Regions from separate parts of the Paenibacillus sp. FSL K6-1566 genome, predicted to be linked through region 2. Evidence: predicted binding sites of a transcription regulator. Region 2 holds the regulator's gene; each other region holds the start of a gene.
The links. Region 2 encodes LexA, which represses DNA repair genes until DNA is damaged. Its sites were predicted from a motif close to CGAACATATGTTCG; they were not measured.
Positions count from the first base shown of each region.

Region 1: a site for LexA is predicted at 2,450-2,463, ahead of NST08_RS24005 (SPL family radical SAM protein). Genes of this name have one in related genera too.
Region 3: a site for LexA is predicted at 1,739-1,752, ahead of recA (recombinase RecA). Genes of this name have one in related genera too.

Region 1 is NZ_JBBOSR010000001.1:5,395,381-5,399,615, forward strand. Features, by position in the region: gene NST08_RS23995 (ATP-dependent DNA ligase) at 1-336, shown strand, start outside; gene ligD (non-homologous end-joining DNA ligase) at 342-1,259, shown strand; gene NST08_RS24005 (SPL family radical SAM protein) at 1,242-2,387, opposite strand; gene NST08_RS24010 (TetR/AcrR family transcriptional regulator) at 2,603-3,178, shown strand; gene NST08_RS24015 (hypothetical protein) at 3,308-3,574, shown strand; gene NST08_RS24020 (serine hydrolase domain-containing protein) at 3,559-4,235, shown strand, end outside.
Region 2 is NZ_JBBOSR010000001.1:2,680,384-2,684,618, reverse strand. Features, by position in the region: gene NST08_RS11730 (hypothetical protein) at 1-35, opposite strand, end outside; gene NST08_RS11725 (DUF896 domain-containing protein) at 252-458, opposite strand; gene NST08_RS11720 (LysM peptidoglycan-binding domain-containing protein) at 732-1,103, opposite strand; gene lexA (transcriptional repressor LexA) at 1,281-1,907, shown strand; gene NST08_RS11710 (sulfurtransferase TusA family protein) at 2,113-2,337, opposite strand; gene NST08_RS11705 (YeeE/YedE family protein) at 2,350-3,414, opposite strand; gene NST08_RS11700 (hypothetical protein) at 3,698-4,235, opposite strand, start outside.
Region 3 is NZ_JBBOSR010000001.1:4,242,633-4,246,867, forward strand. Features, by position in the region: gene NST08_RS18620 (regulatory protein RecX) at 1-461, opposite strand, end outside; gene recA (recombinase RecA) at 607-1,668, opposite strand; gene NST08_RS18630 (competence/damage-inducible protein A) at 1,957-3,225, opposite strand; gene pgsA (CDP-diacylglycerol--glycerol-3-phosphate 3-phosphatidyltransferase) at 3,334-3,921, opposite strand; gene NST08_RS18640 (YajQ family cyclic di-GMP-binding protein) at 4,181-4,235, opposite strand, start outside.

The DNA.
Region 1 (4,235 bases), 2.7 Mb from region 2:
GACTGGTACAAAAAAAAGATCGCCATCACCATGCAGGCGGAGGCTGTCGCTTTGATCATAAGAGAAGGCCGCGTAGCCAGCCTCGTGCTGGCTGACGATGAGAACAACTATATCGGCAGGGCATCGCTTGGACTGAACGAACAGACCAAGCAGCGGCTGTTAGAATATGCAGGCCTGCATCCGTCAGGTGCCGGCTGGAAGACGTTGCACGCAGATTTGAAGAAGGAGCAGCTCGCTTGGCTTAGCAAGCCGCTGACCGCTACGGTTACCTTTCTGGAGTGGAGCCAGGACGGAATGATGCGGCATCCGAAGCTGCTGTCGATTGAGGGGGTGTAACGGCTATGGCCCGTACCGTCAAAGGAACGCTGACCATTGAAGGTCAAGAGATTCAGATTACCAATCCGGACAAGCCGCTGTGGCCCGAGGTCGGCATTACTAAAGCCATCTATCTGCAAAAGCTCGCGGCGATCTCTCCCTACCTGCTCCGCTATTGCAGAGGCAGGCTGCTGACAACCATCCGTTATCCCCACGGCGTGGACGGGGAATCGTTCTATCAAAAAAATGCGCCCGAGCCGCTCCCGCCCTTTGTCAGCACCTACGTGCACGAGGGCATCAACTATGTCATGCTGAACGGGCTGCCCGAGCTCTTATGGCTGGGCAACCTCGCTGCTTTGGAATTCCATCCTTCGCTCCACCTGGCCGGTGACGTTCTGCCATGCGAATGGATGATCGATCTGGACCCGTCGCTTCCCGAGGAGCCGCGGATCATGGAAGCTACGGCCATCGTCGGCGATGTGCTGAACTCGCTTGGAATCGCCTCCGTACCGAAAACGTCCGGGGCAACCGGGGTGCAGATCATCGTCCCGATTCCCGAAGGCATTACGTTCGACGAGCTTCGCTCCGTCGGCCAATTCGTCGGTCAATACGTAACGGAGAAACACCCTAAATTGTTTACCATCGAGCGGCTGAAGAAAAACCGCGGCGACAAAATCTATTTCGATTATCTGCAGCATTACAGCGGAAGAACGCTTGCCGCACCTTATACTCCCCGGGCCAGACGCCTCGCAACGGTATCCACGCCGCTCACTTGGGAAGAAGTTCAGCGGGATGTCTCTCCGACGGATTTCCACCTGCTGAACATCGAGCAGCGCCTTAAAGAGAGGGGCGACCTGCTGCAGGCTCTGCCTCCCCAGCCGATCGGAGACATCATCCGGCATCTGAATGCCAAGGGGAAGCCGGCATCAAAACGGAAAGGATAGCTGCTCAACCTCCGGCTTCAGCTCCTCGGCGGAGACGGGTGCCGCAGGCTTAGGCAGCTTGCGCTGGCGGATGGAAAGGTGTGGGGCTGCTTCCCGGTCCCGCTCCTCCCCTTCCTTATACCCTGCACTTCCGGATAGAGCATGCGAGCCTGCCCCTGCAACATGGCCTGAATCAATGCCTTCCGCCAATCCGGAAGTCCTTCTTCCCGTCGCGGGATCGTAGGATCCCGTGGTTGGATTCGATGGGCGACTAGCCGTCCATCCCAGTCCATACTCCGACAAGAGGCGGGCGGCCATCATTTTGAAGCTTCGTATATACTGCTCTTCGGCGTAAGCTCCCGATCTGTACAGCTCCCGATAAGACGGCACGACCTCAGGGAAATGGAGCTTGAGCGTCTCCATATACCATTTCTTAACGTCGCGTGACAGCCTCAAGAGCGAGATCATGGCAAAAGAAGCGCCATGCTCCTTCACCCTGGACAGGAGCTCCCTAAGCCCTTCTTCCCCATCGGTAAGATAGGGCAGGACGGGCGCCGCAAATACGCCTGTCCGTATGCCGGCGGAAGACAGCCTCCACACGGCCTCCAATCGGCTTGCAGGATGCGGCGAAGCCGGCTCAAGCTTGCGGATCAGATCTGCATCCAGCGTATTCAGGCTGATATTGACCGAAACGTCCTCCATCCGGGTCAGGATGTCCATATCGCGCAGCACGAGCGGCGAGCGGGTGGTAATGCTGGTTGAGATGCGATACTTCGCCAGCAGCTTCAAGCATTCCCTCGTGATCTCCGCCTTTCCCTCGATCGGCTGATACGGATCCGTAGCCGTCCCGATTGTCACCTGCCCGATCGATCTCCGCATCGCTTCAATATCATGGCCGAATTTGGCAGCCGTATCGGACAGCTGCTTCGCCAGCGACTCCGCCGCATTGGTCTTCATGAAAATATGATGCTGGAATTCATCCTCCGCCCCCATCCCGATAAAGGACTGGAAGGCGCGTGCATAGCAGAAGCTGCAGCCATGTCCGCATCCTCTGTACGGATTGATAGACCAGTCAAACGGCATCCGCTCTTCTTTCACCCGATTGAGCGTTTGCTTGGTCGAAATGCTCTCATAAGTCGTTTGCGCCATATCCCCTTCGCCTCCTTGTCGTAACCTGCTCTATTTCCGAAAATGTTATGGTTATATTATAGCAAACATACGTTCTTATTATAATAGGAATTTACTGGATTTACAAATCGATTATCATGACATCCCACTAGCAATCAGGAAAATAATACCTTATAATCGATACATAACATATGTTATATATCAAGTGTTATATTTATTGAGCAAGGAGCATACCTATGGCACCAAAGCCTAAATTCACCAAACAAGACATCATCCTGGCCGCATTTGACATTGCCCGTGCGGAGGGGCTCGATTCCGTCTCCATCCGGAAAGTGGCCGACCGCCTGGGATGCTCGATCGCCCCGATCTACGTTAATTTTGCCGATGCGGAGGAGCTTCTGCAGCGAGTGGTGGAGCACGCGCTTCACGTAGCCAAGCAGATGATTACCGGGCAGCGGACCGGACAGCCGTTTCGGGATATCGGGATGGCCAGTTTGCGCTTCGCCAGGGAATTTCCCCTGCTGTACCGGTATTTAATCATGAAGAACAATCCGTATATGAAGCATAACGAAGAACAGCTTAATGAGGTGGTCGAGCTGATGAAGGAGGATCCCGGCTTAGCGGGATTTTCCGGCGAGGAGCTTCGGGCGCTTTTAATCAAAATGCAGACGTTCCAGACCGGCTTGTCCGTCATGGTCGCCAACGATTTGTTTACAACGAGTGTCAACGAGGAGCAGGTAATGGCCATGATGAATGAGGCGGCCGAGGATTTCATTCGCGCGGCGCGCTTGCGGCAAGCGGAACCAACTTGAACAGCCGCCTCTCCTTCGGCGTGATCTCGGAGGATTTGCTAGAAATCCAAGGTTTTGAAAATTCCATGGTTCCGGGTTTTGAATTTCCATGGTCAAGCATTTCAATTCTGTGTTTAGGGAGGCATGAAGATGAAGGAAAAGGCGGGCCCATCGCCGCTGGATCAAATGCGATTTGATCGCTGGATGGCGGCAATGACGCGCAGAAGAAATATATTCGGCGCCGTCATGTGCGTCGAGAATCAGGATCGGTCGCTGTCGATCGTCAGCAGCGGCGGGGAAATGAAGCCGGAGACCCCTTTTTTTATCGCCAGCGTAACCAAATTGTACGTCAGCTGCGTTCACGGCAGCTGCTTCGGCTTGATGATCGGATTGGCGAATATTTGCCCGAGGCGATGATCAAGGGCATTCACGTTTACCAGAACGTCGACTATTCCCGGGAGATCACGATCAAGCAATTGATGTCCAACACCTCGGGCATTCCCGATTATTTCTCGGGACGCGTATTCGCCGACTTAATCGCCGGGAAAGACCAGTCCTGGCCGCTAGAGAAGACGCTTGAAGCCGTCAGGCAGCTTCGTCCGAAATTCCCGCCGGGCATGAAGAATAAAGCCCAATACTCCGACACCAATTATCAGCTGTTAGGGAAGCTGATTGAAACGGTAACCGGGCAGCCGATCGAGGCAACATTCAAGGAATGCATCTTCGACAGGCTGAGACTGACCCAGACCTACGTATACAAGGACCTTCTTGATGGAAGACCCGCTTCCTTTTATTACCGGAAAACCCGGCTTCAAATCCCCTTGTACATGTCCTCCATCGCACCCGAAGGCGGCATCGTTTCCACGGCCCGAGAGACCATGACCTTCCTCCGAGCGTTTTTCGACGGCGTTCTATTTCCGCAGACGCATCTGAAGGAGCTCATGGAATGGAAATTTCTATGGGCACCCGGCACTTTCTTCTACGGTTCAGGCATTGTACGTCAGCCATTGTCCCTCTTGAACATGAAAGACGGCTTAATCGGCCATTGGGGCCAATCCGGCGCATTTGCCTTCCACCA
Region 2 (4,235 bases):
TTTTTGCTGACTTTTCGTTCCCAAGATCTTGACATATCGTTCCTCCCAAATCTGATATCGCCTGTGCTATCTATAAAAGTTGAATAAATGAATGGATGTTATGGCAATATACTCCCTTGCCTGCATCGTTTTCTTAAACTCAACTCATTTATATCCGGGAAGCAGCAGTGCTTCGTTCATGCAGCATCCCGGCTTGATAATAAAACATCATTTGAAGCCCTAATGAGTCCTTCAGGATGTATCGACAAAACCTAGTGCTTCAGACGGGGGCCGCCTTTTTGCTCGTTCTCATCGACCCACTCGATCGATTCCAGCTGCTGTCTGAAGTTTCTGCGGATATTGTTAAGGTAGATTTCCCGAAGCTCTGCGCGTTCCTTCATTTCCTCTTCGGTCAAACCCTCGCTTTTCTGCTTAAGTGCCAATAGATTGATGCGTTCTACCAAAGTATCGATGTCCATGGTTTCTCCTCCATTTCAAATATCATTATAACTTAACCATGTGAAAAAGAGCTTGTCAAGGCGACCACCCTTGCAAGCTCTTGCATTCAGCGAATATAAACATATTAAGGAATGAATGTCATGATCTATATCATAAAGAGTGCGACAAATTCAATCATTATATAGTAGATTTCAAATACGACCTCATCGATCTGTGAAATGGCGAATTTCACTTCCTACTATATATTAAGATCTAAACCGAACGACTAAGAGTGCCGTTACCTGCATGGACGCTTACCATACCGGCAATGACAATACGTCGCCTGCCTGAATATCCGGACCCTTCAGCCCGTTATTTCTGCGAATGGTATCGATATATACCCGTATGTCCACATTCTCTGGCTTATGAACGGAAGCGATCTTCCACAAGGAGTCACCCGATTGAACAATAACTAGCTTCTCTCCGGTGGGTTCTTCCGTTCCTCCTGCGAACACGGAATATGCGCCTGTCCAACCGAATACAACGATGAGCAGAATGATCAGCAGTTTCGTTAATGGAAGTGAAACGATCTTTGACTTTATCTGATGGATCCAGGCTTCGGAGTCGGAATCCGTCTCTGTCGGTATGTTCTCATAAATGCTGCGGTATGTACTATATTTCAACATGAAATATCATCCCCCAAACAAGTGTTCTCTTAACTACAAATCGATAATAACACGAACACCTGTTTGTTTCAATACCCAATCGAACATTTGTTCCAATAATTTTAGAACTTATGTTTGTACGAACGGCAGTTCTATGTTATAATTTTCCCAAACGTTACTAAATGGGGTTGATACGGCATGTCGAAAATATCCAGCCGCCAGCTGGCGATCTTAGAGTTTATCCGAAACGAAGTTCGTAGCAAAGGCTATCCGCCTTCTGTCCGGGAAATCGGCGAGGCTGTCGGACTAGCTTCCAGTTCAACGGTCCACGGCCATCTTGACCGCCTGGAGAAGAAAGGCTTGATCCGCCGCGACCCTACGAAGCCAAGAGCCATTGAGCTGCTTGGCCAGGAAGAATCCGAGAGCAGCAACCTGTTTACCCACACCATCGCCCGGGTTCCCGTGGTCGGCAAAGTTACAGCAGGTGTTCCGATCACGGCGACCGAGAACATCGAAGATTACTTCCCTCTGCCGCAGCACTATGTCGGGGACGACAAGGTGTTTATGTTGTCCGTCGTCGGTGACAGTATGATCGAAGCAGGCATCCACAGCGGCGATTATGTGATCGTACGTCAACAGCAGACCGCCGATAACGGCGATATTGTGGTGGCCATGACCGAAGAGGACGAAGCAACGGTGAAGACCTTTTACAAGGAGAAGGACCATATCCGGCTGCAGCCGGAGAACCCTAGTTATGAGCCGCTGCGACTTAATCATGTGACGATCCTCGGCAAAGTCATTGGATTGTTCCGCGATGTTCACTAGCATAAAATCTACACATTAGAAGCCCGCTCCCTCTTTCAACAAGAGGATGAGCGGGCTTTATTATTCGGGCGGAGATTTCCACGTTGACGAAAGGAAATTAGCAAGTTGGGCTGATATAGGGATGGCCGATCAAACAAATGACCGGCCATTTTGATATATATTTTTTTATCCGTTGATAACTTCAGTCACGACCTAGTATGATCCGTTACTTCTTCTGAACCGTAATCGACCAGGATGCATCCGTAAGCTGAACGAAATTAGTAATTTTGTGGCCCGCTTCAGCAGCCCAACGCGGAATGCTTTCCGTTGCCTGCGTGCAGTCAAAATCAATCTCCAGTTCGTCGCCGCTTTTTAGAGATTCCATCGCTTCTTTCGCTTCTATCAAAGGAAAAGGACATACCATTCCAAGTACAGCTAATTTTTGTTTCATTAATATAACCTCCTAAGCCGTTGTCGTTTGATAAACTGCCGCCTTCTTCTTGGCGCTGGCACGTGGTCGCACATATACAAAATAAGAAGCTGCCCACGTACCTAAAATCATGAAGAATAATGAAACCCATCCTTGCCATGTCATCATCGCCGTCATGACCAGACCGTTTCCAATAGAGCAGCCGCCTGCCCAGCTTGCCCCGAAGCCCATCAAAATGCCGCCGGAAAAACTGGATACGGCCGTCTTGGCATCAGGAGCCCGAAAGCGAAACTCGCGGCTTCCTTTGGCTGCGATGAACGAGCCGAGGAATATCCCCAGTACAAGGAACACGCCCCAATTCAAATATTTATCGCCATCTCCGGTTACCAGATACTGAAGAATGTTAGCGGAAGGCGTGGTAATTCCTAGCCCCGACATTCTGCCTGTCGCTTCGCTGAGCGGCCATGCCAACAGCGCAACCAATCCGACGAGAATCGCGGTGACGAACGGATGCCATCGTTTCTCGAACAATAGATGGTTAAGGCCTTTACGCTTCGGCGGCAGCGACGGAATAAACACTTTTGGCTTGCGCAGCTGCTTGACGACAAGAAAAATAGTAATCAGAGCAAGTAAAGCGATAAATGGCCATACCGATAAACCGAACGTGGCCGGAATGGAGTTCGTTGGTGTTGAAATTCCTTTGAGGCTGTTGTTCACCGGCGACAGGGCCCCGGATTTCATAACAGCGCTCATCCCCATGTACCCGAAAAGAGCGATCCAGCTTCCAATAAGCCCTTCCCCTGCCCGATACCATGTTCCTGTCGCACAGCCGCCGGCCAATATAATGCCGATTCCAAATATGAAAGAACCAAGGATCGTAGCCAGCCAGTTAAACTCGCCGGCTTGGAACTGAATAAGTCCCATCTGGATCAATGCGAATACGCCGATACTCTGTACGCTGATCGCGATCAGCAAGGCGTAGAACATCCGGTTATCTTTTGTAAGATACATGTCCCGGAATCCACCTGTCAGACAAAAGCGACCCCGCTGCATAACAAATCCGAGTAAAGCACCGCATAATAACCCTGTGATAATCATTTGTGCCAAATTCGATGCCCCCTTATCTATTAATCCGACTAATTCAATATACTTTGTATACTATACGATTTTACTTACACTAATCCAAGGAGTCAATGATTTTTGATCAGGAAAAAAGTTACAAATCCCGATATTTTCTTAGTCGTTTTAATCAACCGCATGTTTCACATGCGGGTTTTGTTCTCTAGTTTGAATATCCATGGGAATCTGCACTAAAAGCTAACCGGGTTTAAAAAAGTTATTAAAAAAAGCACCCCGAAGGATGCTCATTATATATTGCACATCATTCCAGAATAAGGGCTCTCTCCCGGAGATCAAGCCTGTACTCGCGCTCCCCGTCAAAATCGGGCGAGCCTTCGCCTCCCGGCCCTTCCGTTGATTCCAGCACCAATCGATTCATTCTTACCATAGGCTGGCTCAGCGGCTTGTAGTAGGAAGTGACAAAGCTGCCCACTCCTTCCTTGAACGAAAGCGGGAAGGCTTCGCCGGTTCCCCGATCCATGGCGAAAGCATAAATTTCGATGGCATGGCAATCCCGATACTGCGGGGCAAGCAAAAATACGTCCGCATCCTGAAGCGGCAAGCGGATCATTTCAACCGGTTCCGAATTCGGCTGGATAAATGTCCGATCTTCCAACACTCCGATTTCGGTTTCGCTGCCATCTGCAGCTGCGTGGATGACATGATACCTTCCCGAAAAAGAAAGATCCGTTTCAATTCCGAAACAGCTTGGAGCACCGAGCCGTTGAACGGCCTCGCTTCCTTCCGCTACGACGAGCAGCTTCCCTTCCGGCCCGGTCCCTTGCGCACGAACCGTTCCG
Region 3 (4,235 bases), 1.6 Mb from region 2:
TGCTTTACCCACAGACGGCCCTTCTTATGCCCTGTCATCCGCTGCTCCGCCCACATTCTCGCATATAATGCGTCGTCGATCAGCTTCTCCGCCTCAAGCCGCCGGAGCGTCACCTCTATGCTATCCGGATCCACTCCCTTCTGCTGCAGGCGCTGCACGATTTCCTGCGATGCTCGGGGCTTCCTTGACAGATAATTCAGTGCCTCCACATAGGCCCGCTGCCTTTCATCCGCGACTACGATATCCTGAAGCTCCTCCTTACGGAAGATGCTCCCCTTCAGCATACGGTATTTCAGCATCACGTCTTCATGAACCGTCATCCCATAAGGACCGAACGATATCTTATAACGTCCTTTAGGCTTTCGCAGCTTCTCCACAGACGTGATCACCAGCTCCTCCTGATCCGGAAAATGCTCGATTCCCGAAGGAGCTTCTTCGGTTATTTCACGATTATCACTCATAGCTTCTCCTTATCGCTCTATAGCGTTTACCTACTCCGTACCATGGATGACTATTAGGATCCCGCATCATGATAATGCAAAGAGGACCGTCCAGGCGTTCTTCTCAACACCGGACGGTCCTAGCACTATCAGAAATAGCTGGGCATTATTCCACTTTAAATAGATCTTGCTCTTCCAGCTCCTCTTGCTCCTTCTCGCTTGCGCTCGGCTCAGGAACAACCGTGGTCAAGTTGCTTGCTTCCCGGATTTTGTTCTCGATCACATTCGCCACTTCCGGATGCTCCTTCAGGAACTGCTTCGCATTCTCACGTCCCTGGCCAAGACGATCCCCGCCAAAGGAATACCAAGCACCGCTCTTATCCACAATATCAAGCTCAGTACCGATATCGATCAGGCTTCCCTCTCTGGAGATGCCTTCACCGTACATAATGTCAAGCTCGGCTTGTTTAAACGGAGGCGCAACTTTGTTCTTAACCACTTTAATCCGTGTGCGGTTACCTACGACGTCATTCCCCATCTTAATGCTCTCTACACGGCGTACATCCAAACGGACGGTGGAGTAGAACTTCAGGGCACGGCCACCCGGTGTCGTCTCAGGGTTACCGAACATAACGCCGACCTTCTCACGAAGCTGGTTAATAAAGATGGCAATCGTTTTGGACTTGTTGATCGCGCCGGACAGTTTACGCAGAGCCTGGGACATCAGACGAGCCTGCAGACCCACATGGGAGTCACCCATGTCGCCTTCAATCTCGGCCTTCGGCACAAGCGCTGCGACCGAGTCGATAACAATGATATCGACTGCACCGCTGCGCACCAAAGCTTCAGCAATTTCAAGCGCTTGCTCACCCGTATCCGGCTGGGAAAGCAGGAGTTCATCGATGTTAACGCCCAATTTGCTCGCATAGGACGGATCCAGTGCGTGCTCGGCATCGATAAACGCAGCTTGTCCGCCAGTCTTCTGAACCTCAGCAATCGCATGGAGCGCTACAGTTGTTTTACCGGAGGATTCCGGTCCATATACTTCAATAATCCGGCCTCTAGGCAATCCGCCGGTTCCAAGTGCTATATCCAATGCCAGCGATCCGCTAGGCACAATCTCTACCTGCATATGGGTGGACTCACCCAATTTCATGATGGAACCTTTTCCGAACTGTTTCTCTATCTGACGAAGCGCCATTTCAAGCGCAGCACGACGATCTGACAATTGTTCCACAACCCTTCACTGTTGATAGTCTAATCATACCTTGTTTTGACACGTTTGCCAAGCTTTTTTTCGAACATACATTCGTTTTTTTTGACCCTCCCCCTTCCCTGCTCAATTCCGGGCAGTCTCCATAAACAAGCAAAACCGCGGCATCATCCTTCGATATGCCACGGTTCTTCCGTACTTCCGATTATACCTGGATCGATTCTCCAGTTCAAGAACAATGTAAAAGATTTACTATTATTATGTCATGCAGCTCCGCATTCATTCACGAAGATGGGGCTCCTGCTACGCCTGCTCCGATCCCTCCGAGACAAGCCGCCGCCATAAGCGGTACAGCAGCGCCTTCGTCGCGCGCAAACGGATCGTCTCCCGGTTGCCTTGAAGATTAAGCTCGTGCACCTCGGTCTCTCTTCCGCGCTGGGACAATCCGATGTATACAAGCCCCACCGGCTTGCGTTCGGCATAACCGGGGCCGGCTACGCCGGTAACGGACAGTCCGAAATCGCTGTCGGTGATCAGCCGGACATTCTCCGCGAGGGCCTGAGCGACCTCCCTGCTCACTGCGCCGGGCGCATCATCGCCTTCCAGCAACGCTTGCGGGATATGCACAAGCTTTCGCTTCATTTCATTCGTGTAGGAAACGATCCCTCCAAGGAACATCGTCGCGCTGCCAGGTACGGAGGTCAAGCTTTCCGCCACCAGACCGCCCGTGCAGCTCTCCGCCGCGCTCAGCGTCAATCCCCGGTCTGCCATCGTGTCGACAATCACCTTCTCGATCGGCACATCCTCGCTGGCGTACATGAATTCGGGGCCGCGCTCGCGAATCCGCTCTTGCAGCTCATCAAGGCGGACCATCGCTTCGGACTCGCTTGCAGCCTTGGTGGATATGCGGACGGTCACCTCACCGTCCTTCGCATACAGCGCGATCGTCGGGTCGGTCTGCTCGGTGATCAGGTCCGAAAGCCTCTCATCCAAGGCAGATTCCCCGATTCCGGCAAACTTCAGCATCTTGGAGTAGATCGGAAGCTCATCCGTCAGCACATGCTGGAGCAGCCAAGGCTTGGCTTGCTGCTCGAACATCGGGATCAATTCCTTCGGCGGTCCCGGCAATACGATGTAATGCGTCCCGTCCTGCGTGATCGCATTGCCAACGGCCAGCCCGGTTTCGTTCGGCAGCGGCGTTCCCCCTTCGATGGCAATCGCCTGGCGGCGGTTGTTCTCGGTCATAACGACGCCCCGGTCCTGGAAGAAACGCTCAATGCGGTCCATGGCCATCCTGTCGATATGCAGCGACCGGTTCAGCAGCGAAGCCAGCGCATCCTTCGTCAGGTCGTCCTGGGTAGGACCGAGCCCGCCCGATAGGATGACGATGTCCGCTCTGCTGCTCGACAGGCGGAGCGCTTCCTTCAATCGCTCCATGTTGTCCCCGACTACGGTTTGGTAATATACGTCGATGCCCATGGCTGCAAGCTCTCTGGATAAGTACTGGGCATTGGTGTTTACAATCTGCCCCAGCAGCAATTCCGTTCCGACTGCAATGATCTCTGCTTTCATACGATAATAGCCCCTCCTGTACTCTTTTATGTTTGGTCTCGATATGGCTCAAACGGTGATAACAATGGAGCGCGGAAGAAAAAAGCAATAGGATTGCTCCTATTGCTGTTATGCTCCTGCACCGTCAAGCAGATGCCTGTTCTTGACAAAGTATTCGATTCCCGAATAAATCGTAATGGCCGCAGCAGCCCAGATCGCAATGATATCGAATGGGATGCCGAGGAACACAAACGGAAAGTTGTTAATCAGCAGCGCGACAATCGCCACAATCTGAATGACGGTTTTGATCTTGCCGGACTGCCCGGCCGCGACGACCGCGCCGTCAAGAAGCGCAATCTGGCGCAATCCGGTAACCGCAAACTCCCTGCTGATAATGACAACCGCAATCCAAGAATCGCATTTGCCCATCTCCACAAGGGAAATGAGAATAGCCGCCACGAGCAGCTTGTCTGCCAGCGGATCCAGCAGCTTTCCGAGGTTCGTTACCATGTTGTTCTTCCTGGCCAAATACCCGTCAATCCCGTCCGTGCTTGCAGCAAGGATGAAGATCAGCGCCGCGATCAGCTGATTGTACGGGAGCTCGAAACCGTGCCACACAATCGGATCCGGGTAAAAATCAAAATCCACCAGCAAAAATACCATCATGATAGGGATCAAGCATATACGGGCAAGCGTGATTCGGTTGGGTAAATTCATAGGGCAACCTCCCTTGCATCGGGTTGTCTTGAAATTTCAGCAGCCCCACAAACGGCTGAGCGGATCACTCGCGGCAAGGCCGCCCCTCCCAAGGGCCAAAAAGGTCTGAAGCGCTGAACGCTTTCCGTCATATTCATCCCCCAGTAATCTATGTATACGTTAATTCTTATATATCGTTTTTTAGTATAATCTTTCCGATTGCAGCCTGTCAAAAGGACAAACTGCAAGCCGGCAGGAATGCAGATGAAACGTCCATAGATTATTTGAAGTTGGTGAATTGCAAATCGAGCGGCAGATCCGCTTTGCGCAGCAGC